Regions from separate parts of the Stappia quadratibracata genome, predicted to be linked through region 2. Evidence: predicted binding sites of a transcription regulator. Region 2 holds the regulator's gene; each other region holds the start of a gene.
The links. The regulator PhoB, encoded in region 2, activates phosphate uptake and scavenging genes when phosphate is short. The targets are predictions, from matches to a motif close to TGTCATNNANCTGTCAT.

Region 1 (5,919 bases), 1.8 Mb from region 2:
CGAGCAAGCGCAGCACCGCCTCGGAGGTGCGCTCACGCAGGTTTCCGGAAACGACCATCTGCTCGCGGTTGTGGCGGCCGACCTGGTTGAACGCCTCGATCAGCACCGAGAAGCCGATGGCGGCATAGAGATAGCCCTTCGGGATATGCTGGCCAAAGCCTTCCACCACCAGGCTGAAGCCGATCATCAGCAGGAAGCCCAGGCACAGGATCACCACGGTCGGATGCTTGGAGACGAAGGCCATCAGCGGCTTGGAGGCGATCATCATCACCGCCATGGCGATACACACGGCCGCGATCATCACCCACAGATTGTTGACCATGCCGACGGCGGTGATGACGCTGTCGAGCGAGAACACCGCATCCAGCACGACGATCTGCACGATCACCTGCCAGAACACCGCGTGGACGATCTTGCCGCTCTTGTGGCCATGCGCGCCCTCGAGGCGCTCGTGCAGCTCCATCGTGCCCTTGAACAGCAGGAACACGCCGCCGATGATCAGGATCAGGTCGCGCCCGGAGAAGGAGAAGCCGCCCAGCGAGAACAGCGGGTTGGTCAGCGTCACGATCCAGGAAATCGAGAACAGCAGCGCGATGCGCATGAAGAGCGCCAGCGACAGGCCGATCAGGCGCGCCTTGTTGCGCTGTTCGGGCGGCAGCTTGTCGGCCAGGATGGCGATGAACACGAGGTTGTCGATGCCGAGTACAACCTCGAGCAAAACCAGGGTGACAAGCCCGATCCAGATGTTCGGATCTGCCAGGAATTCCATATCGAACCTTTCCTAATGGCGACGGCGCAGGCGCGCGCAAGACCCGCCGTGCCGGACCTGTCGGCAAGCGGGTGCGGGCATTGGGCCTGCGAAAACGGGAATGGAAGCGGAAACGCGGAGCCGCCGGACGCACATCGCCAACGGCTCCCGGGAAAGTCGGTCGCGTGCGTCCGTGCTGTCGCCGTCGGCCGCCATGGAATTGTCCGCCCCTCCTTAGCGCGCCGGGACGTGCCCGCGCGCTGCCTCTGCAGCCTAGCATGGCCGTTGCAGCGGTCAAGAAACGCACCAGACGGCCGGATGTTCCATTCCGAGGCGACCGGCAGGCGCCCGCAGCGCATCACGGGAGGGGCAGCCTTACGCCTCCAGCCGCCCGATCACCGCGTAACCGCCATGCAGCCGGCGGAACGAGGCCCGTGCCCCGTGCGCCTGCGCGCAGGCTTCCAGCGCCGCCCCCAGATCCGCCCGCGGCGCGACGTGGAAGGCGGACAGCCAAGCGCGGAACGGCGCGCGCACCAAGCCCGGCCAGGCCTCCATCGTGCCGAAGTCGACCAGATGCAGCCGGCCGCCGGGGGCCAGCGCGCCGGCGCCGGCCATGAGCGCCTCGCGCCAGGGCGGGATCATCGATAGGCTGTAGGAGAAGAACACCCGGTCGAAGCGCTCGACGCCGAACAGCGCCGCCGTGTCGAACGCCGTCGCGTCGCCTTGCGCGACGCTGATCCGGTCATCAAGCCCCGCGCGGCGGATCGAGCCGCGCGCGCTCTCCAGCATCTGCTGCGAGATGTCGATGCCGAAGAAGCGCGCCTGCGGGTGCCGGCGGGCGGCCAGCACCAGATTGCGCGCCGTGCCGCAGCCCAGCTCCAGCACCGTGCCGCCCGGCAGCGGGGCGAGATCGTCGATCAGCCGGTCGCGGCCGAGCAGATAGTATTTGCGCGTCGCGTCATAGACATGCCGCTGCCAGCGGTAGATGCCGTCCATCAGCTCCGCGCCGCCGGAGGCCCGTGCGCCTGTCTCCGGCTCGCCCCGCGCACTCATGCCGCGCCGCGGATATAGAGGTGGAAGCCGCCATAGATCGACGAACGGTCCATGTAGCCGAGCTTGCGCGAGCGCTCCGCATCGTAGCGCCACTGCCCCAGGATTTCCGGCGCGACGCGGCCCGGCAGCAGGCTGGGCTCGGCCGCCGTGCGGAAGACGACGCGCGCGCCCGGACGGGCCGTGCGGGTGATCTCCGACCATAGGGCGTTGAGCGCGGCGTTGGTCATCCAGTCCTGCGCATCGAGCAGGACGTAGCGGTCGACGCTGCCCCCCTCCTGCGCGGCCAGATAGTCGGTGAAGGAGCGGTTGACCACGCGCACCCGGTCGGCGCGGGCGCGGATCGCCTCGAAGTGGTCCCGCCGCAGATAGGGCGGCAGCGGGCCGGCCTCGTCATTGGCGTAGCCGCGGCCGAAGGCCTGCCAGGCGAAGTAGTTTTCCGAAAGCGGGAAGTCGCAGGCCAGCCGCTCCAGCCGCTCGCGCAGCACCGCCGCCATGCCGCCGGGGCCGCTGCCGGCCAGCGCCTCGTACTGCGCCGGCGGAATGCCGAGCCCGTAGAGCGACACGCGCTTCGACGTCGCCCAGCGGACCATCCGCTTGTCGAACAACGGCGCCAGCGCCTTGTCGAAATAGGTGCGCTGCTCCTCCAGCGATCGGGCGCGCAGCATGTCTTTGGGATCGATGCCATAGGCGCGGGCGACGAAATGGCCGGCGCCGATGAAATAGCCGAGCAGCCCGTGGTGGTAGAGGTCGCGGGCGAAAAGGGTGATGCGCTTGCGCCCGGTCAGGCCGCGCTTTTCCCAGTAGTCGCGGGTTTCCGGGTCGAGCCGCTCGCGCAGGAAGCGGTTGTAGGCCTCGACATTGCCCTTCTCGTCCGCCTTACCGAAGAAGCGGTAGAAGTCGTCATGCCCCGGCAGATGCTTGACGGCGGCGAGCTTCAGCCGGGTCAGCGCCACATGCGCGCGGTTGAGGTCGACAGCGGTGATGCTGGCCGGATCGGCCGTCAGGTAGGACAGGACGTTGCAGCCGCCCGAGGCGATGGTCACCACCTTGTGGTCGCGGCCGATCTCCAGCGCGTCCATGTCGATCTCGGGGTCTTCCCAGATCTGCGGATAGACCAGCCCCTGGAAGGCCAGGGTGAAGAGCCGCTCCAGCGCGCCCTCGCCCGACAGGGCCTTGTTGCGATGCACCGCCCGGCCGAGCAGAGCGCCCCGCCCCGCATTGACCGACTTCGTGTTCGACGCCTGACCCGACAGCATGGCCACCTCCGACTCTCCTCAAGTTGCCTTGAAGTGAGCCGGGTAAGCCGTTCTCGTTACGGGATGATGACAGGGCGGTGCGCGCGGGCGTCATGCCGGCTGCAGGCAAGGCCGGGATGACATCCTGTGGGTGGCGCGCCGACCTCGCATCCCCTCAGCCGTCACCCCGGGCAAGCGAAGCGCGACCCGGGGCCCATTGGCTGCCAGAGCGAAGCCGCCCCGCCCTACTCGATGCCGATCTTCGCCTTGAGCAGGTCGTTGACCGCCTGCGGGTTGGCCTTGCCGCCGGTCGCCTTCATCACCTGGCCGACGAACCAGCCGAGAAGACCGGGCTTGGCGCGCGCCTGCTCGACCTTGTCCGGGTTGGCGGCGATGATCTTGTCGACCTCGGCCTCGATGGCGCCGAGATCCGTCACCTGGCGCATGCCGCGCGCCTCGACGATCGCAGCCGGGTCGCCGCCCTCGCTCCAGACGATCTCGAACAGGTCCTTGGCGATCTTGCCGGAAATCGTCCCGTCGACCACCAGATCGACGATGCCGCCGAGCTGGCCGGCGGAGACCGGGCTTTCGCTCAGCTCCAGCCCTTCCTTGTTGATCCGGCCGAACAGCTCGTTGATCACCCAGTTGGCCGACAGCTTGGCATCGCGCCCCTTGGCGACCTCCTCGAAGAAGTCGGCCGAGGCCTTTTCCGCCACCAGGATGTCGGCGTCATAGGCGGTGAGCCCGTAATCGGCGATGAAGCGTGCCTTCTTGTCGTCCGGCAGCTCCGGCAGGTCGACGGCGAGCGCGTCGACATAAGCCTGGTCGAACTCCAGCGGCAGCAGGTCCGGATCGGGGAAATAGCGGTAGTCGTGCGCCTCCTCCTTGGAGCGCATGGAGCGGGTCTCGCCCTTGACCGGATCGAACAGGCGCGTCTCCTGGTCGATGCTGCCGCCGTCCTCCAGGATGCCGATCTGGCGGCGGGCCTCATACTCGATGGCCTGGCCGACGAAGCGGATGGAGTTGACGTTCTTGATCTCGCAGCGCGTGCCGAAGGCTCCGCCCGGCGCGCGCACCGAGACGTTGACGTCGGCGCGCATCGAGCCCTGGTCCATGTTGCCGTCGCAGGTGCCCAGATACCGCAGGATGGTGCGCAGCTTGGTCAGATAGGCCTTCGCCTCGTCGGCGCAGCGCAGGTCCGGCTTGGAGACGATCTCCATCAGCGCGACGCCCGAGCGGTTGAGATCGACGAAGGACATGGTCGGGTGCTGGTCGTGCAGCGACTTGCCGGCGTCCTGCTCCAGATGCAGCCGCTCGACGCCCACCGTCACCTGCTCGCCGCCGGGCATGTCGAGCAGGACCTCGCCCTCGCCGACGATCGGCTGCTTGAACTGGGAGATCTGGTAGCCCTGCGGCAGGTCCGGATAGAAGTAGTTCTTGCGGTCGAACACGGACTTGAGGTTGATCTGCGCCTTGAGGCCAAGGCCCGTGCGGATCGCCTGCTTGACGCATTCCTCGTTGATCACCGGCAGCATGCCCGGCATCGCCGCATCGACGAGGCTGACATTGGCGTTCGGATCCTTGCCGAACTCGGTCGAGGCGCCGGAAAACAGCTTGGCATTCGAGGTGACCTGGGCATGCACCTCCATGCCGATCACGATTTCCCAGTCGCCCGTGGCGCCCTTGATGAACTTCTTGGGATCGGGGGTGCGGGTGTCGACGATGCTCATGCCGTGGAAGTCCTGCCCGTTGTGTCGTGCCTGTCGCCCGCCCCCTCAAAGCCCCGCGCGCACGCGCGAAAACCACAGCCTGGGGCGGACTTGTCCTGAACGCGTGCCGCGCGCGCGGAAACGCACGCCAGAACGCTCGAGTGTGTGGGTAGTGGGTCTTTGCCCTCCCCGCAAGGGGGGAGGTGGGGGATGGGGAGGCATTCAACACGGGTCGCGGGGCCAAATCAACACCCCAACTAAGCGCAGCCGCGCGATACGCTCAACTCAAACACGAGAAAACGTCCATTTATTCATCGCCTGACTTCACTACTCGTCCGTACCCCTCGGGCAATATCATCTCGCGCGGGTCTGCTTGCGCTTTCTTTTCTGCATTTTCATTTTGATTTCTACGAGTTATCGCTTTCATCGCCATATCACTGTTCAGATCAAGCAGGCTCAAAACTCCTTTCACAAAGGGAATGGTCCGAAAAACAGCCAAAGCCCCAGAAAAATATAAGACACTTGGAATAAACCAGCTGAGGTCCACTGGACCAAATCCCTCCCAGGTCACAACCACAAGATTCCAATCAAGAGCCTTTCCAGCAATCAAAGAAAAAACAGCAATAAAATCTAAACAAAGCAAAGAAACCCAAAATTGCATCTGGCGCCTCAGCGCTTTGTGGTAGCGTTTAGCATCTTCGAGCTCCAGCCCGTCCGGCTTTATAATTCCGGCGGTAAATATCATAGCAGGAAGAATAACAGCAGATTGGATACTAAAAAAAGCCATAAGTTCTGTCGTAATGTTTTTTACAGAGTTGTAAGGCAAAAAATACACACCCGCCGTGGACGCCACTAGCGACAAAAAGAAATCCCATCTTCTTACCAAGAACCTCATTAAAAAAGCGTCCCTAAGCGTTTATTTTGCCGTTGGCGACAAAATATTCGTAAGCGGATCTCAGTTTCTCGCGAACATCGTTCGCATCGAGCAGGCTACCCGAGCAGAGGACCCGCACAGGATAACTCAATCGGATATCCTTTCCCGTCATCTTACCATGCCTGCCAATCGCGGTGATTTCTCCTTCAGGCAAATGTCGCAACGCCTGCTGCATGGGCGCGCGGCTAACGCGACGCTTTTTAGTCTTGTATCCGATATGCACAGAGACATCTAAGTCCG
Region 2 (5,919 bases):
GCACCCAGGACGCCAGCACGTTGTTGCTGTCGCCGGTCCAGGCGACGCTGCGCCCGGCGATGCTGCCCTTGTGCTCCTCGAAGGTCAGCACGTCGGCCATGATCTGGCACGGGTGGGTGCGCTTGGTCAGGCCGTTGATGACCGGCACGGTGGCGTACTCGGCCAGCTCCGTCAGTGCATCGTGATCGAGGATGCGGATCATGATCGCGTCGACATAGCGCGACAGGACGCGGGCCGTATCGGCGATGGTCTCGCCGCGGCCGAGCTGCATCTCGGCACCGGTCAGCATCAAGGTCTCGCCGCCGAGCTCGCGCATGCCCACGTCGAAGGAGATGCGGGTACGGGTCGAGGGCTGCTCGAACACCATGGCCAGAACGCGGCCGGCGAGCGGGCCGCCGCCCGACACGCGGACGGGGCCGCGCGCCTGCTTGATGCGGCGGCTGCCGTCCAGGATGAAGCGCAGCTCGCTGGCATCGACGTCGGTCAGGTCGAGGAAATGGCGCGGCTGGATGGTCATTACTCTGCAGCTCCCCGCTCGAGCCCGGCTTCCATGGCGGTAGCGGCCTGATCGATCCGCGACACGGCCTCCTCGATCTCCGCCTCGGTGATGGTCAGCGGCGGCATGATACGCAGGACGTTGTCGCCCGCGCCCACGGCCAGCACGCCGGCCTCGCGGAAATGCGACAGCAGCTCGGTGTTGGTGACCCGGCACTTCAGGCCGAGCATGAGGCCCTTGCCGCGGATCTCCTCGAAGATCGCGGGATGACCGTCGACGACGGCGGCCAGCTTCTGCTTCAGGAGCAGGCCCTTTTTCTGGACGCTGTCGAGGAAACCGTCGGCCAGCACCACGTCGAGCACGGCATTGCCGACCGCCATGGCCAGCGGATTGCCGCCATAGGTGGTGCCATGCGTGCCCGGCTTCATACCGGAGGCCGCTTCCTCGGTCGCAAGGCACGCGCCGAGCGGGAAACCGCCGCCGATGCCCTTGGCCACGGCCATGATGTCCGGGGTGATGCCCGCCCATTCATGCGCGAAGAGCTTGCCGGTACGCCCGACGCCGGTCTGCACCTCGTCGAGGATCAGCAGGATGCCCTTGTCGTCGCACAGGCGGCGCAGCTCGCGCAGGTACTCGGTCGGCACCGGGCGGATGCCGCCCTCGCCCTGGATCGGCTCGATCAGCAGGCCTGCGGTGGTATCGCCGATGGCGGCAAGCAACGCCTCATGGTCGCCGAACGGCACCTGGACGAAGCCCGGAGCCTTGGGACCGAAGCCTTCCAGATACTTCTCCTGCCCGCCGGCGGCGATGGTCGCCAGCGTACGGCCATGGAAGGCACCCTCAAAGGTGATGATGTCGACCCGCTCCGGCTCGCCCTTCGCATAGAAGTAGCGCCGCGCGGTCTTGATCGCGCATTCCAGCGCCTCGGCGCCGGAGTTGGTGCAGAACACCCGGTCGGCAAAGGTCGCCTGGGCCAGCTTGCGCGCGAACGCTTCCTGCCCCTCGATGGCATAGACGTTGGACACGTGCCACAGCTTGTCGGCCTGGTCCTTCAGTGCCTTGACGAGACCGGGATGGGAATGTCCGAGCGAATTGACGGCGATGCCGGCGGCGCAGTCGAGAAAGCGTCGGCCATCGGAAGTCTCCAGCCACACACCCTCGCCACGCACGAACTCCAGGTTCGCGCGGCTGTAGGTCTGATAGAGAGATGAGCCTTCCATGTCCTTACCTGCTCCCATTGACCGGCTGTCCTGCCGGGGAGATGCCTTGGCGGAGCGAGCCGCCTTCGATCCCCTCGCCTGCTGTCGGAACGCTGCCGTCATGCCGCCGCAAAGAGCGGCAAGAACCGCCGACAGGCATCGCCGAAAGCAATTATGCCGCCCACGAGAGGCGGCACGGCGAGGAAGCCCCGTTATACACCGGGAGAGCGCGGGAAAGTCAACGGAATTGGCTATGCGCGCCGCTCGGGCGCTGGCAGGACCAAAGTCGCCGGAAACGGCCTTTTCTGGGGAAAACCGTATCAATCCCCAGGTGAATCGCCCCCTCACCTTGAACCGCAAACCCGGCATATTGTAGCTTTGCAGTCAAGAAATACGAGATCTCGTGTATCCGACTCACAATAGCCTCAAAATCCGGCAATGAGCGGGGCACCCTCACGGTGTGCCGATAACCTTTTATTAACCAGATGTCGGGGCCCGATCAAACACGGAGTTGAGCGCATGTCCTGGACAAGCGAACGCGTCGACCTTCTCAAAAAGCTCTGGACCGACGGGCTGAGCGCCAGCCAGATCGCTGCAGAACTGGGCGGCGTGACCCGCAATGCGGTGATCGGCAAGGTCCACCGCCTCGGCCTGTCGGGACGCGCCAAGGCGGCGGCTCCCGCGCAGAAGGCGCGCACCAAGCCGGCCAAGGGCGGCGCGGAGGAAGCGGCACAGGCCGCGACCCAGCAGCAGGGCGGCAATGCCCCCTCGGCACCGCAGACGGTGGGCGCCACCGCGCTGAAGATCGAGACCGCTCCGGTCGCGGCTCCCGCGCCGCAGGCCAAGCCGGTTGCCGAGCTGGTGCCGATCGCCAAGCGCGCGACGATCCTGACCTTGACCGAGCGGACCTGCAAATGGCCGATCGGCGACCCGACCAAGGAAGACTTCTACTTCTGCGGCCACCCGTCGAACCCGGGCGTTCCCTACTGCACCTATCATTGCCGCATCGCCTACCAGCCGGCGAGCGACCGCCGCCGCGACCGCAACGTCGCCAACGGCTGAGGCAACGCCCCGGCCCGTTTCCGGGGGCGCAGTTACGAGAAAGGCCCGCCTGCGGTATCCGCGGCGGGCCTTTTCGCATTCTGGTGCCGGTTCGCAGATAGACGGCGCGACAGCCGCTCAGGCGTTTCCGCTAGCTGCGGGTTTCAGGAGGCGGCGGCGAACTGGTCGTTGAAGGCATAGCCGGCGCCGCGCACGGTGCGGATCGGATCCGGCACCTTGCCGCGGTTGATGGCCTTGCGCAGGCGCCCGACATGCACGTCGACCGTGCGCTCGTCGACATAGACGTCATGGCCCCAGACGCCGTCGAGCAGCTGCTCGCGCGAGAAGACGCGCCCCGGCGAGGTCATCAGGAACTCCAGCAGGCGAAACTCGGTCGGGCCGAGATGGATCTCGCGGCCCGAGCGGCGCACCCGGTGGGTCTCCCGGTCGAGTTCCAGATCCCCCGCGCGCAGCAGCGAGGAGACGACCTCCGGCTTTGCCCGGCGCAGCATCGCGCGCACCCGCGCCATCAGCTCCGGGATCGAGAACGGCTTCACCACATAGTCGTCGGCACCGGTGGCAAGGCCGCGGATGCGCTCCTGTTCCTCGCCGCGGGCGGTGAGCATGATCACCGGCAGACGTTCCGTCTCGGCACGCGAGCGCAGGCGGCGGCACAGTTCGATGCCGGACAGACCCGGCAGCATCCAGTCGAGAAGCAGCAGGTCCGGCTGGCTCTCGCGCAGGAGAAGATCGGCCTCGTCGCCGCGCATGCAGGTCTCGACCGTGTAGCCCTCGGCCTCGAGATTGTAGCGCAGCATCATGATGAGAGGCTCTTCGTCCTCGACAATAAGGACCTTCGGCATGTCGGATACCCTTGTCCAATCGACCCGGCCGGGAGGCATCGGCGCGGCTTTTCGCTCGCGCCGCCTTGCCGGCTCTCGTTGTCAGCGGCGGCGGACGGCAGGGCCGTCCGCGCCATCGTCAGGTTGCCAGGGCGTCCTCAGGACGCGGTATCGGTCTCGATGCCGGTCTCGTCGACCTTCTGACGCTCGTCGGTCGGCAGCACGCCGGTCGACATGTACATGACGTTCTCGGCGATGTTGGTTGCATGGTCGCCGATGCGCTCGATGTTCTTGGCGCAGAACAGCAGATGGGCGCAGACCGAGATCTGCCGCGGATCCTCCATCATGTAGGTGAGGAGTTCGCGGAAGATCGAAGTGTAGAGCGCGTCGACCTCGTCGTCGCGGTCGCGCACGGAGGCCGCCGCCACGCCGTCCCGGCCGGCATAGGCATCCAGCACATCCTTGAGCTGGCTCTGGGCGAGCTCGGTCATGTGCTCCACGCCGAGGGCGAACTTCTTGGAGTCGAAGGTACCCTCGATGGCGATGACGCGCTTGGCGACGTTCTTGGCGAGATCGCCGACGCGCTCAAGGTCGTTGGAGATGCGCATCGCCGAGATCACGTCGCGCAGGTCGCTGGCGACCGGCTGACGGCGGGCGATGATCAGGATCGCCTGCTCCTCGATCTCGAACTGCAGGGCATCGACCCGCTTGTCCTGTGCGATCACGCGGCGGGCAAGCTCCTTGTCCATGCGCACCAGGGCCTGCACGGAATCGTTCAGCATCATCTCGGCGAGGCCGCCCATCTCCGACACCCGGCCGGCGACTTCCTTCAGCTCCTCGTCGAACGACGAAACGGTATGTTGGCTCATGTCTCTTCTCCATTCGGGGCGCGGCAAGGTGCACGCGTCATCCCGTCTGTTCCCGCGGCTGGTCCAGACTAGCCGAAGCGGCCGGTGATGTAGTCCTGGGTGCGCTTGTCCCGGGGGTTGGTGAAGATGTCGTTCGTCGCCCCTTCCTCGACTAGGTTGCCGAGGTGGAAGAAGGCCGTGCGCTGCGAGACGCGGGCGGCCTGCTGCATGGAGTGGGTGACGATGACGATCGTGTAGTTCTCGCGCAGCTCGTCGATCAGCTCCTCCACCTTGGCGGTGGCGATGGGATCGAGGGCCGAGCAGGGCTCGTCCATCAGGATCACTTCCGGGCTGACGGCGATGGCGCGGGCAATGCACAGGCGCTGCTGCTGGCCGCCGGACAGGCCGGTGCCCGGCTCGTCGAGGCGGTCCTTCACCTCGTTCCACAGGCCGGCCTTCTGCAGGCTGGAGGCGACGATCTCCTCCAGCGCCGCCTTGTTGCGGGCCAGGCCATGGATGCGCGGGCCGTAGGCGATGTTGTCGAAGATCGACTTGGGGAACGGGTTCGGCTTCTGGAACACCATGCCGACCTTGGCGCGCAGCTGCACGGGGTCGACCTTGGGATCGTAGATGTCCTCTCCGTCGATCAGGATGTTGCCCTCGACGCGGCAGACGTCGATCGTGTCGTTCATCCGGTTGATGCAGCGAAGGAAGGTCGACTTGCCGCAGCCCGACGGGCCGATGAAGGCGGTGACCGTCTTCTCCTCGATGCGGATGCTCACATCCTTGATGGCGTGGGTGTCGCCGTAGAAGACCTGGACCTTCTCGGCTGAAATCTTGGCCTCGTTCATGGCGGCGACTTTCTCAGGCTTGGTCATTTGGTTCATGGCTTGGAAAGCCCCCTTACCAGCGACGCTCGAAACGACGGCGCAGGATGATCGCGACGATGTTCATGGTCATGAGGAACAGCAGCAGGACGATGATGCCGCCCCATGCCCGCTCGTAGAAGGCCGGGTCCGCGCGCTTGGCCCACTCGTAGATCTGGGCCGGCATGGCCGAGTTCGGATCGAGGAAGCCGGAGGCGAGGCTGCCGGGGTAGTTGGAAGCGATGAAGCCGACCATGCCGATGAGCAGCAGCGGCGCGGTCTCGCCGAGTGCCTGGGCAAGGCCGATGATGGTGCCGGTGAGGATGCCGGGTGCGGCCAGCGGCAGCACATGGTGGAACACCGACTGCATCTTGGAGGCGCCGACACCCAGCGCTGCATCGCGGATCGACGGCGGCACCGCCTTCAGCGAGGCACGCGTCGAGATGATGATGGTCGGCAGCGTCATCAGCGTCAGGACCAGGCCACCGACGATCGGTGCCGACTGCGGCAGGTGTGCGAACTGGATGAACGCCGCAAGGCCGAGGATACCGAAGACGATGGAAGGCACCGCCGCCAGGTTCGAGATGTTGACCTCGATCAGGTCGGTGAAGCGGTTCTTCGGTGCGA
Region 3 (5,919 bases), on a different contig from region 2:
CTGCAATCGGCGGCCGATGCGCTGCAGCTCTCCGCGCGCGGCTATCACCGGGTGCTTAAAGTGGCGCGCACGCTGGCCGATCTCGACGGCTCGGACGCTGTCTCGCGGCTGCATCTCGCCGAGGCGCTGAGCTACCGGGGCGCCAGTCTCGAGCGCCGGGCGGCCTGAGCGCCCCCTTCTGCCTCCCCCTTCGCCCTTGGCTGCCGGGCCGCCGCATCCTAAATGAGGACCCAACGGAGATCCTCATGCAACACTATTCCCTTCTCGATCTGGCCCCCGTGCCGGAAGGCAAGACGTCGGCCGACGCGCTCGCCAACACCATCGATCTGGCCCGCAAGGCGGAAGCGGCGGGCTATCACCGCTACTGGCTTGCCGAGCACCACAACATGCCGGGCATCGCCAGCGCGGCCACGTCCGTCGTCATCGGCCAGGTGGCAGCGGCGACGAAGACCATCCGCGTCGGGGCGGGCGGCATCATGCTGCCCAACCATTCGCCGCTGGTCATCGCCGAGCAGTTCGGCACGCTGGCAACGCTGTTTCCCGGCCGCATCGACTTAGGCCTCGGCCGCGCGCCGGGCACGGACCTCGCAACAGCCCGGGCGCTGCGCCGGCACATGGCGGGCGAGGACAACTTCCCGCAGGACGTCGTCGACCTCATCGCCTATCTCGGCGACCCGTCGGAGGGCGGACCGGTCCGCGCCATTCCCGGCGAGGGCACCCATGTGCCGGTCTGGATCCTCGGATCGAGCCTTTACGGCGCGCAGCTTGCGGCCGCCTTCGGCCTGCCTTACGCCTTCGCCTCGCATTTCGCCCCGGCGATGCTGGAGGAGGCGCTGGCCGTCTATCGCAGCACCTTCCGTCCGTCCGAACAGCTCGCCGAACCGCACGTCATGGTCGCCGCCGGCGTCTTCGTCGCCGACACGGATGCCGAAGCCCGCTACCTGCGCTCTTCGCAGGTGCTCTCCTTCGCAAGGCTGCGTACCGGGCGCCCGGGCAAGCTGCCGGCCCCGGTCGAGGACGTCGCGGCCGAGATCCCGCCCCATGTCCTTGCGCAGGTCGACCAGGCCCTCAGCGTGTCGGCGACCGGCTCGCCGGACACGGTCCGCAAGGGGCTTTCCGCGATCCTCGAGCGCTATCAGCCCGACGAACTGATCGTCACCGGCATGATCCACGACCACGCAGCCCGGGTCCGGTCCTTCGAGCTGGCGGCCGGGATCCTCAACGACCTGGCGACCGCCGCCTAGGGACCGCTGACCCAAGGTCCTTTTGCCGCAACGGTTTCTCAATCTCTCCCCTCGAAGATCGGCGGGTTCGTGCGCCTTGTACGAGCCAGCCGATTTACGAGGAGAGCAGGTGGCCGCCCCGAAACGCCATGACGGAACGGAGCACAGCGACACCGGGCCGAACGCGCCCGAGCGCGCCGAAGCTTCCCCGCGCACGCCCGCCGTTTCCGCCCCCTCGCTGCTGACGATCGCCGTCGCCTCCGCCAGCTTTCTCGCCGGCGCCGCGCTCACCATCTGGCTGGTGCCCGAGCAGATGCGCCTTGCCGCCTCCGGCGCCGCGCTCGCCATCGCCGGGCTCGCCATCGGCCTTGCCGGCCTGCTGCAGGCCCAGCGCGGCACCCATATGCGGACAATGGCGCAAGCGAGCGCCCGCCTCGCCGCGCTCGCCTCCGAGCGCAACCTGCTCAGAGCCGAAAACGAGCAGCTGCGCGACGAGACCTGGCGGCTGAAGGAAAGCGACGGCCGGCTGCGCGACGTGCTCGACACGCTGGGCGACGTGGTCACCCGCTGGCGCGCCGGCGGCGAGATCGTCTATGCCAACGATGCCGCCGAACGGCTGTTCCCGGAGGGCTGGGCCCCCGCCCTGCCGGAGGCGAACGGCAGCACGGCCGAAGACGAGGCCAGCCGCGACATCCGGATGCAGACTTCCGGCGGCGAGCGCTGGTTCGCCCGGCGCGACGTGCCGGTGCGCGACGGCACCAGCGGCGAACCCTTGATCCAGACCATCCTGCGCGACGTCACCGACCGCCGCCGCATCGAGGACGCCCTGCTTGCCGCGCGCAACCAGGCGGAGACCGCAAACGCCTCCAAGAGCCGGTTCCTCGCCACCGTCAGCCACGAGATCCGCACCCCGCTCAACGGCATTCTCGGCATGACGGGTCTGCTCGCCGACACGCGGCTGACGGCCGAGCAGGCAAGCTATGTGGAAGCGGTGCGCGCCTCCGGCGAGATCCTGCTGCTCCTGATCAACGAAGTGCTCGACCTCTCGCGCATCGAGGCCGGCCGCCTCGACCTTGCGCCCGAGGAGATCGCCCTTGCCCCGCTTGCCGAAAGCGTCGTGGAGCTGCTGTCGCCGCGTGCCCAGTCGAAGGGGCTGGAGATCGGCTGCTATATCGCGCCCGACATGCCTGCGCGTCTCGTCGCCGACCCGACGCGCCTGCGCCAGATCCTGTTCAACCTGGCCGGCAACGGGCTGAAATTCACCGAGACCGGCGGCGTCGAGATCTGCATCGAGCCGATCGCCGAGACCGGAGAAGACACCCCCGAAGGTCCCTCGCGCCGCTTCGCCATCACCGTGCGCGACACCGGCATCGGCTTTGCCCCGGAAGAGGCCGAACGGCTGTTCGAGGAGTTCGAGCAGGTCGACCACGGCCCGGCCCGCCGCTTCGACGGCGCCGGCCTCGGCCTCGCCATTTCGCGCCGGCTGGCCCGGCTGATGGGCGGCGACGTGATCGCCTGTTCCGCGCCGGGCGAGGGCGCCACCTTCCGCGTCGAGCTGCCGCTTCGCGCCGCCCCGGCCCTGCCCGCGCCGGCTCCGGCCGCGCGGCCCTTGGCCGGCTCCCGCATCGCGCTTGTGTCGGCGAGCTGCATCGAGATGCCGCTAATCGCCCGTTCGCTGGCCGCGCAAGGTGCCGCGACCACGCTGCTTGCCCCGGGCAAGGAGGACGACGACGATGCGCTTCTGTCCGCCGATCTCGTCCTGCTCGACCCGCTGGCGGTGACCGATGCCGGCGCCTGGCTCGCCAGCGCCCGCGCCGCCGGACTTGCCGCCCCCGCCGGCGTGCTGCTGGCGCCGAGCGAGCGCGACCGGCTGCCGCGCCTGCGCGAGGCGGGCTTCGGCGGCTACCTGATCCGCCCCGTGCGCGCCACCTCGCTGACGGAGCTTTGCGCCACGCTGCTCGGCCGCGACACCGGCCTGTCGCCCTGGGACCGGCCCGAGCCGCGCTCCCTCACCGGGGCGGATGGCGAGGGGGCGGGCTGCGACAGCGCCTGCGCGCAGCGTCCCTTGCGCATCCTCGTAGCCGACGACAACGACATCAACCGCATGCTCAGCGAGGCCCTGCTGCGCAAGCTCGGCCACGAGCCGGTGGTGGCCGCCGACGGAGCCGCGGCCCTTGCCGCGGCGGCCGACGGGTCCTGCGACATGCTCCTGATGGACCTACACATGCCGGTGGTCGACGGCATTGCGGCAATCCGCCGCTTCCGCGAGATGGAGACGGCCGGCGGCTGGCCGCGCGCGCCCGTCTATGTGGTGACCGCCGATGTCACCGCCGATGCGGAAAAGGCGGCGCTTGCCGCCGGTGCCGATGCGGTCCTGTCCAAGCCGCTAGACCCGGACCTGCTTCGCCGGCGTATCGTTCGCCGCACCGCGGAGACGGCCCTCCCGGGCGGGCACTGAAAACTTCGCCAATTGTCACGCAAGTGTTGGGAAAGTATGGTCTACGGCACGGCCAGCAAACGTGGCCGTCCGTCATGTGCGGCCGATTCGCCTGCCTGCTTGCGCCGGAATTGTTTGCCGGTTGAGAGTTTTGGCAGGGCCGGTTCGGCTGGCAGGAGCGACACGAGAATGGCCGGCCGGGCCTGCCCGGAACCGGCACCGTTGCGTGACGGCGTCCGCGGGAGGCAAGCAGGGAAGGCTCGGGGCCATGTCAAGAAACGCTGTTCTGTCGCCGCGCAGCCTGATGCGCAAGTTCGCCCCGGCGATGGCCACCAGCTGGCTTGCCGCGATGAAGGCCGGCCCCTCGGGCCGCAACGTTCCCAGCCTCGGCCGCATCGGCTCGCTGGAGGTGCGCCTGGCGCGCAGCGCCAAGGAGATCCGCAAGGCCCAGGAGCTGCGCTACCACGTCTTCTACGAGGAGATGTCGGCGATCGCCGATGCCGCGACCCAGGCCAACAGGCGCGATGTCGATGCCTATGACGACATTTGCGACCATCTCCTGGTGCTCGACCACGACCTGACCGAGCGCAACAAGCTCGGCCGCCGCGTGCCGCGCATCGTCGGCACCTACCGCCTGCTGCGCCAGGACGTCGCCGAGCGCCATGGCGGCTTCTACACCGCCGCCGAATTCGACATCCAGTCGCTGGTCGACGCCCACCCGCGCCTGCAGTTCCTGGAGCTCGGCCGCTCCTGCGTGCTCAAGCCCTACCGCACCAAGCGCACGGTCGAGCTGCTGTGGCACGGCATCTGGGCCTATGTGCTGATGCACCGGATCGACGTGATGGTCGGCTGCGCCTCCATCGAGGGCACCGATCCGGACCGCATCGCCTCGCAGCTCGCCTTCCTGCACCACAATGCCAGGACGCCGGAAGCCTGGCGGGTGCGCGCGGTCGGCGACCGCTACGTCGAAATGAACCGCATGCCGAAGGCCGAGGTCAACGAGCGCCAGGCGCTGCGCGAGCTGCCCCCCCTGATCAAGGGCTACCTGCGGCTCGGCGCCTATATCGGCGACGGCGCCGTGGTCGACCGCCAGTTCGGCACCACCGACGTGCTGATCGTCATGCCGGTGGAAGCGCTCAACAGCCGCTACGTCAACCATTACGGCGCCGACGCCGGCCGCTACGCCAGCCAGTAACGCGCCCTCGGTCAGGGCGCCCCGGCACTCCTCAAAGGCGCCGGGCCCAGGGCTCGACGCCGTAGCGGGCGGCGATGTTTCGCGCGCCGGCATCGAGCTGGCCGGCGTCCAGCCGCAGGAAGCCGACATGATCGAGAAAGCCGCCGCGCTCGGGCCGCGCGAAGGCGACGAGCGCGGAATAGCCGGCCCAGGCGCCATGCCCGAGCAGCGAGGCCAGCAGCGAGCGCGACAGGCCCCCGCCGCGGCAGGCCGAGGCAACGCCCATCACCGACAGCCACATCGCCCCGTCCAGTTCGCCCGCCGCCGCCATGGCGACGGGCCGGCCGCGGCGAAAGGCACCCCAGACCCGGTTTTCCGCCGCCAGCAGGTCGAGCTCGGGCAGCAAGCCTTCCGGCGAGGCGGCCGGGGACCAGTCGCGCCGGTCCGCCTCCGCCAGCCACAGCTCGTGCAGGGCCGGGACATCCTCGGGTCCTGCAACCCGCACCACGAAGGCCCCGGCCGGCGCGCTCACGGCTGCGAGCCGTCGTAGCCCTCGACGATCACCAGGTCCGAGACCGCGTGCGAGGCGCGCAGCGACTTGGCATAGGCATAGGCTTCGCTCTCGTAGCACTCGAGCGCCTTTTCGTAGCTGTCGAACTCGATCACCACGTTGCGCTGGCGCGCGGCGCCTTCCTTGCACTCGAAGCGGCCGCCGCGCACGATGAAGCGGGCGCCATAGGCGCGAAACGCCTCGGCATTCGCCTCGATATATTTCCTGTAGGCGTCCGGATCGCTCACATCGACCCGCGCCACCCAATATGCCTTTGCCATGCCTGCACCTTTCATGGAGCTGCCCGTAGGGCTACGGCGGCCCGCTGCCGCCTGTCCCGCCCCCCGTGTTCGGATCAAGGCGTAACGCGCGGCGGGCAGAGCTGTAAAGCCGCGTCAGGGCGCGGCCGGGTGCCCTCATGCGGTAGTTAACACCCCCTTAAATCGCCGCATTTAGGCTCCAAGGCGAAGCTCGGGCACGCAAGACGTGCCGGAGGATCGGCACCGGATCGACCAATAGCCGACGCCCCCTGTGC
Region 4 (5,919 bases), 1.6 Mb from region 2:
ACTGAGGAAAACGCCTGTCGGCCGGGCTCATTGAGTGCCGGCCGACAGTGTTTTGAAATCAGTCAGGCAGCCGCTTTCCGTCGGCACCGAAATAGTGCAGGTGCTCGGACGCGCAGGAAAGATGCACCCGCTCGCCCGCGGCCGGAACCTCGTGCCCGCCTTCGACCCGCACGATCATGCGTTCGCCGTCGTCGAGCTCCACATGGGCCAGCGTTTCCGCCCCCAGGGCCTCGGCGATCATCAGCTTGCCCGACAGCACCGCCGCGCCTTTCGCACAGAAGGAAAGATGCTCGGGCCGCACGCCGACCGTATCGAGCGCGCCTGCCGCACCGCCGGTCTCCGCCACCTTGCGCAGCAAACCGCTCGCCTGGAGCCGCGCCGCCTGCAGGAAATTCATCGGCGGGGAGCCGATGAACCCGCCGACGAAGACCGTTGCCGGCTTGTGGTAGACCGATAGCGGCGTCCCGACCTGCTCGGCATTGCCCCCGTTCATGACGATGATCCGGTCGGCCATGGTCATGGCCTCCACCTGATCGTGGGTCACGTAGAGCGAGGTGACACCGAGACGGCGCTGCAGCGTCTTGATCTCCACGCGCATCTGCACGCGCAGCTTGGCGTCGAGATTGGACAGCGGCTCGTCGAAAAGGAAGACCGAGGGCTTGCGCACGATCGCTCGGCCCATGGCGACGCGCTGGCGCTGGCCGCCCGAAAGCTGGCGTGGCTTGCGGTCGAGATAGGGCTCGAGCTCCAGCATCTTAGCGGCCTGCGCGACCCGCTCGGCAATCTCCGGCTTCGCAACACCTGCGATCTTCAGGCCGTAGGCCATGTTGTCGAAGACCGACATGTGCGGATAGAGCGCGTAGTTCTGGAACACCATGGCGATGTCGCGCTCACGCGGCTCCAAATCGTTGACCACCCGGTCGCCGATACGGATCTCGCCCGACGTCACGGTTTCCAGACCTGCCACCATGCGCAGCAGGGTGGACTTGCCGCAGCCGGACGGCCCGACGATCACGATCAGTTCGCCATCGGCGATCTCCGCATCGACCCCGTGGATGACCTGGGTGGTGCCGTAGGACTTGCGGACGTTCGAAAAAGCGATCTTCGCCATGAAACCTATTTCTCGCTTTCCACGAGACCCTTCACGAAGAGCCCCTGCATGAAGATGACGACGGCGACGGGCGGCAGCATCGCCAGCAGCGTGGTGGCCATGATCACCGGCCAGTCGGCGATATCGTCGCCGGACGGGAACATCTGCTTGATGCCCATCACGATGGTGTTCATTTCCGGCTTGGTGGTGATCAGCAACGGCCAGAGATACTGGTTCCAGCCGTAGATGAAGAGGATCACGAACAGCGCGGCGATGTTGGTCCGCGACATCGGCAGCAGGATGTCGAGGAAGAAGCGCACCGGCCCTGCCCCGTCGACCCGCGCCGCCTCGATCAATTCGTCCGGAACCGTGAGAAAGAACTGGCGAAACAGGAAGGTCGCCGTCGCGGAAGCCACCAGCGGCAGGATGAGGCCCGTATAGGAATTGAGCATCCCGAACCCTGCGACGACCTCGTAGGTCGGCACGATGCGCACCTCGACCGGCAGCATCAGGGTGAGGAAGATCATCCAGAAGAACGCCATGCGGAACGGGAAGCGGAAATACACGATCGCATAGGCGGAGATGATCGAGATGGCGATCTTGCCGATGGTGATACCGAGCGCCATGACGCTGGAGTTGAACAGCATCAGGAGGACCGGCGAGTTGACGCCTCTCGTCAGCGCAGCCGTGTAGTTCTCGATCAGATGCGGCCCGGGGATGAGCGGCATCGGCGGGCGGGCGATCTCCGGCTGCGTCACCGTCGAGGCGACGAAGGCCATGTAGATCGGGAAGCAGATGATCGCGATGCCGACGATCAGCCCGATATGGGTCAGCCAGATGCCGAGCCCGCGTTTTTCGACCATGCCGCTCATCAGTAGTGCACCTTGCGTTCGATATAGCGGAACTGGACGACCGTCAGCAGCCCGACCACGAAGAGCAGGATCACCGACTGGGCGGCCGAGGACCCGAGGTCCTGGCCGACGAAACCGTCGGAGAACACCTTGTAGACGAGGATCGTCGTCGCCTGCTGCGGACCGCCGCCGGTGATCGTGTGGATCACGCCGAACGTCTCGAAGAAGGCGTAGACGACATTGACCACCAGCAGGAAGAACGTGGTGGGCGACAGCAGCGGAAAGACGATGGTCCAGAACCGGCGGGCGAAGCTTGCCCCGTCGATGGCCGCGGCCTCGATCACGCTTTTCGGGATCGCCTGCAGGCCGGCGAGGAAGAACAGGAAGTTGTAGCTGATCTGGCGCCAGGCGGAGGCCACGACGACGAGCCCCATCGCCTCTTCGCCGTCCAGGACGTGATTCCAGTTGTAGCCCATTGCCTTCAGGTACCAGGCAACAAGACCGACATTGGGATTGAACATGAACAGCCACAGCACGCCGGCGACCGCCGGGGCCACCGCATAGGGCCACACCAGCAGCATCTTGTAGGCGCTCGATCCCTTGATCACCCGGTCGGCCATGACCGCGAGCCACAGCGCCGCGCCCATGGAGACGAACGTCACCAGGGTCGAAAAGATCACCGTCGTCTTGAACGAGGCGAGATAGTAGCGGTCGCTCAGCAGGAACTCGAAGTTGCCGAAGCCGACGAACTGCGAGGAAAGACCGAAGGGGTCTGGAATATAGGCGGACTGGTAGATCGCCTGGCCCGCGGGCCAGAAGAAGAAGACGAGTGTCACCAGGATCTGCGGCGCTAACAGCAGATACGGCAAGACCCGACTATTGAAGACGACGCGTTTGTGCATGGCGCGCTATTCCGGCTGCTCTGTCCGCCGGGTCTAGCCGACGGGCGAAAACGGCCCGGCAGGCTGCCGGACCGTTTCCCGTTTCTTGGAATGGGCAACGGATGCGGGACATGTCCCGCATCCGCGACCGTTTCAGGGGATCAGCGGTTGGCCTGCTCGAAGCGGCGCAGCAGCTGGTTGCCACGCTCCACCGCGTTGTCGAGCGCCTCCTTGGCCGACTTGTCGCCGGCCCACACCGCTTCCAGCTCCTCGTCGATGATGCCGCGGATCTGGTCGAAGTTGCCCAGACGCACGCCCTTCGAGTTGGCGGTCGGCGCCTTGCCGGTCATCTGGATGACGGCAATGTCCGTGCCCGGGTTGGCGTCGTAGAAGCCGGAGGCCTTGGTCTGCTCATAGGCAGCCATGGTGATCGGCAGGTAGCCGGTGTCCTGGTGCCACTTGGCCTGGATGTCGGCGGACGACAGGAAGTTCAGGAACTCCGCGACGCCGGCATATTCTTCCGGCTCATGGCCGGACATCACCCACAGCGAGGCGCCGCCGATGATCGTGTTGACCGGAGCGGCCTCGACCGAATCCCAGTACGGCAGCGGGCGGATGTCGAAGGCGAACTTGGCCTCGGACTTCACGCCGGCGTAACCGGCCGAAGATTCGGTGAACAGGGCGCACTCGCCGGCGCGGAACTGGGCACCGCTTTCGTTGCGACGGCCGGCATAGATGAACTTGCCGTCCTTGGCCCACTGGCCCATCGCCTCGATATGCGCGACCTGAACCGGTCCGTTGAAGGACAGCTCAGTGTCGACGCCGCCGAAGCCGTTCTCCTTCGTCGCGAAGGGAACGTCGTGATAGGCGGACAGGGTCTCCAGATGCACCCAGCTCTGCCAGGCGGTGGTCAGCGGGCAGGCCGCGCCGGACGCCTTCAGCTTGTCCAGCACCTCGCCCACCTTCTCCCAGGTGCTCAGGTCTGTGTTCGGATCGATGCCGGCCGCCTCGAGCGCATCGCGGTTCACATAGAGAACCGGGGTCGAGGAGTTGTACGGCAGCGACAGCATCTGACCGTCGGTGGTGGTGTAGTAGCCGGCAACCGCGGCCAGGTAGGCGCTCTGGTCGAACTCCTTGCCCGTCTCGGCCATCAGCTCGTAGACCGGCTTGATGGCGCCCTTGGCGCCCATCATCGTGGCGGTGCCGACCTCGAAGACCTGGAGGATGTGCGGCTGCTCGCCGGCACGGAAGGCGGCGATGCCGGCATTCAGCGCCTCGGAGTAGTTGCCCTTGTGCGAAGCGACCACGACGTAGTCGCTCTGCGAGGCATTGAACTTCTCGACCTGCTCGTTCAGCAGATCGCCGAGGCGACCGGTGAAGGCGTGCCACCACTGGATCTCGGTGGCGGCGAAGGACACGGTGGTGCTGCCGGCAAGCATCGTTGCGGCGACCAGACCGGCCAGCGTCTTGCGATAAGCCATAGTTTGCTCTCCCAAAGCTCGGGCACCCGGCCCGACATGCGGTTCTGGGCAACGCGGCCTCCGGTATAGAAGACGCGTTGAACGAAAATGTCCGCATTTCGTATTTGTTTCATATGAACGCCAGATGTCGCTCACATGAACATTAAGCGACACTTCCATGACAGACGCAAGAGCCCGAAGACAAGCGGGAAATCGCTGATCCACACCGTTCCCCTAGGGCATGTGGGCAAGTTGGTCACTTTCGTGTCATGCGTGCCCCTTAGCCCCCTGGCAGACCTTTTGCCGGCGGAACGAAGATCGCCCTCCGCGTCAACCGGGCGCCCACGTTTTCCCCGCTCCTTTCACACGAAATGCACACCGCCCGGATTCCCCTTCCTCCCTCCCCCTGCCTCCGGTAGGAACAAGGGCACACGAGGGGAAGTGAGAATGAAGGGTCCGGTTCCGGCGAACGACACAACCGCCGCGGCGATGCGCGTTGCCCCGCATAATGCGGAGGCCGAGCGTCAGCTGCTGGGCGCGATCATCGTCAACAACGAGACCTATTACCGCGTCTCCGACTTTCTCGAGCCCGAGCACTTCTTCATCGCTCCCCACCGGGAGATCTACGAGAAGGCCGGCCAGCTGATCCGCGCCGGCAAGGTCGCCTCGCCGATCACGCTCAAGACCTTCTTCCCGCAGGATGCCCGCATCGCCGACATGTCGGCCGCGCAGTATATCCTCCGGCTCGCAGCGGACGCCGCCTCGGTCATCAACGCCGAGGACTATGGCCGCGCGATCTACGACCTCGCGATCCGCCGGACCCTGATCCGCATCGGCGAGGACATGGTCAACATCGCCTTCGACGCGCCGATCGACATGCCGCCGACGGCGCAGATCGACGATGCCGAGCGCCGCCTGTTCGAACTGGCGGAAAAGGGCCGTACCGACACCGGATTCGTCTCCTTCGGCGACGCGCTGACCGCAACCATCGAAATGGCCGCCGCCGCCTATCAGCGCGAAGGCGCGCTGTCGGGCATCGCCAGCGGATTGCGCGATCTCGACGGCCTGATGGGCGGCCTGCAGCCGTCGGATCTCATCGTGCTTGCCGGCCGTCCCGCCATGGGCAAGACCTCGCTCGCCACCAACATCGCCTACAATGTCGCCGAGGCCTACATGGCCGAGGAGCAGCCCGACGGCACGATGAAGACCGTCAACGGCGGCGTCGTCGGCTTCTTCTCGCTGGAAATGTCGGCCGAGCAGCTGGCAACGCGTATCATTTCCGAGCAGACGGAAATCTCGTCCTCGAAGATCCGCCGCGGCGACATTTCCGAGCACGACTTCGAAAAGCTCGCCGCTGCCGCCCAGACCATGCAGCTGGTTCCCCTGCATGTGGACCAGACCGGTGGCATCTCCATCGCCCAGCTGGTCGCCCGTGCCCGCCGGCTCAAGCGCCAGCGCGGCCTCGATCTGCTGATCGTCGACTACATCCAGCTGCTCACCGGCTCGCAGAAGAACAGCGGCAACCGCGTGCAGGAGATCACCGAGATCACCACCGGCCTCAAGGCGCTGGCCAAGGAGCTGAACGTCCCGATCATCGCGCTGTCCCAGCTGTCGCGTCAGGTGGAATCGCGCGACGA

Region 1: the regulator PhoB is predicted to act here: its motif matches at 3,113-3,129, upstream of H7H34_RS12550 (BtaA family protein).
Region 3: the regulator PhoB is predicted to act here: its motif matches at 3,695-3,711, upstream of olsB (l-ornithine N(alpha)-acyltransferase).
Region 4: the regulator PhoB is predicted to act here: its motif matches at 4,450-4,466, upstream of ugpB (sn-glycerol-3-phosphate ABC transporter substrate-binding protein UgpB).

Annotation. Positions count from the first base shown of each region.
Region 1 covers NZ_JACMIA010000001.1:2,848,583-2,854,501, forward strand. Annotated here, with positions in the region: gene H7H34_RS12540 (TerC family protein) at 1-769, opposite strand, end outside; gene H7H34_RS12545 (SAM-dependent methyltransferase) at 1,124-1,801, opposite strand; gene H7H34_RS12550 (BtaA family protein) at 1,798-3,057, opposite strand; gene gatB (Asp-tRNA(Asn)/Glu-tRNA(Gln) amidotransferase subunit GatB) at 3,282-4,766, opposite strand; gene H7H34_RS12560 (hypothetical protein) at 5,053-5,640, opposite strand; gene H7H34_RS12565 (hypothetical protein) at 5,654-5,919, opposite strand, start outside.
Region 2 covers NZ_JACMIA010000001.1:1,044,157-1,050,075, reverse strand. Annotated here, with positions in the region: gene argF (ornithine carbamoyltransferase) at 1-517, opposite strand, end outside; gene H7H34_RS04805 (aspartate aminotransferase family protein) at 517-1,716, opposite strand; gene H7H34_RS04800 (GcrA family cell cycle regulator) at 2,215-2,757, shown strand; gene phoB (phosphate regulon transcriptional regulator PhoB) at 2,901-3,599, opposite strand; gene phoU (phosphate signaling complex protein PhoU) at 3,737-4,447, opposite strand; gene pstB (phosphate ABC transporter ATP-binding protein PstB) at 4,516-5,277, opposite strand; gene pstA (phosphate ABC transporter permease PstA) at 5,330-5,919, opposite strand, start outside.
Region 3 covers NZ_JACMIA010000003.1:89,199-95,117, reverse strand. Annotated here, with positions in the region: gene H7H34_RS22615 (YifB family Mg chelatase-like AAA ATPase) at 1-168, shown strand, start outside; gene H7H34_RS22610 (LLM class flavin-dependent oxidoreductase) at 246-1,244, shown strand; gene H7H34_RS22605 (ATP-binding protein) at 1,354-3,681, shown strand; gene olsB (l-ornithine N(alpha)-acyltransferase) at 3,986-4,855, shown strand; gene H7H34_RS22595 (GNAT family N-acetyltransferase) at 4,887-5,366, opposite strand; gene H7H34_RS22590 (DUF1330 domain-containing protein) at 5,363-5,665, opposite strand.
Region 4 covers NZ_JACMIA010000001.1:2,622,714-2,628,632, forward strand. Annotated here, with positions in the region: gene H7H34_RS11505 (M20 family metallopeptidase) at 1-5, shown strand, start outside; gene H7H34_RS11510 (sn-glycerol-3-phosphate import ATP-binding protein UgpC) at 59-1,111, opposite strand; gene ugpE (sn-glycerol-3-phosphate ABC transporter permease UgpE) at 1,117-1,953, opposite strand; gene ugpA (sn-glycerol-3-phosphate ABC transporter permease UgpA) at 1,962-2,843, opposite strand; gene ugpB (sn-glycerol-3-phosphate ABC transporter substrate-binding protein UgpB) at 2,984-4,303, opposite strand; gene H7H34_RS11530 (replicative DNA helicase) at 4,730-5,919, shown strand, end outside.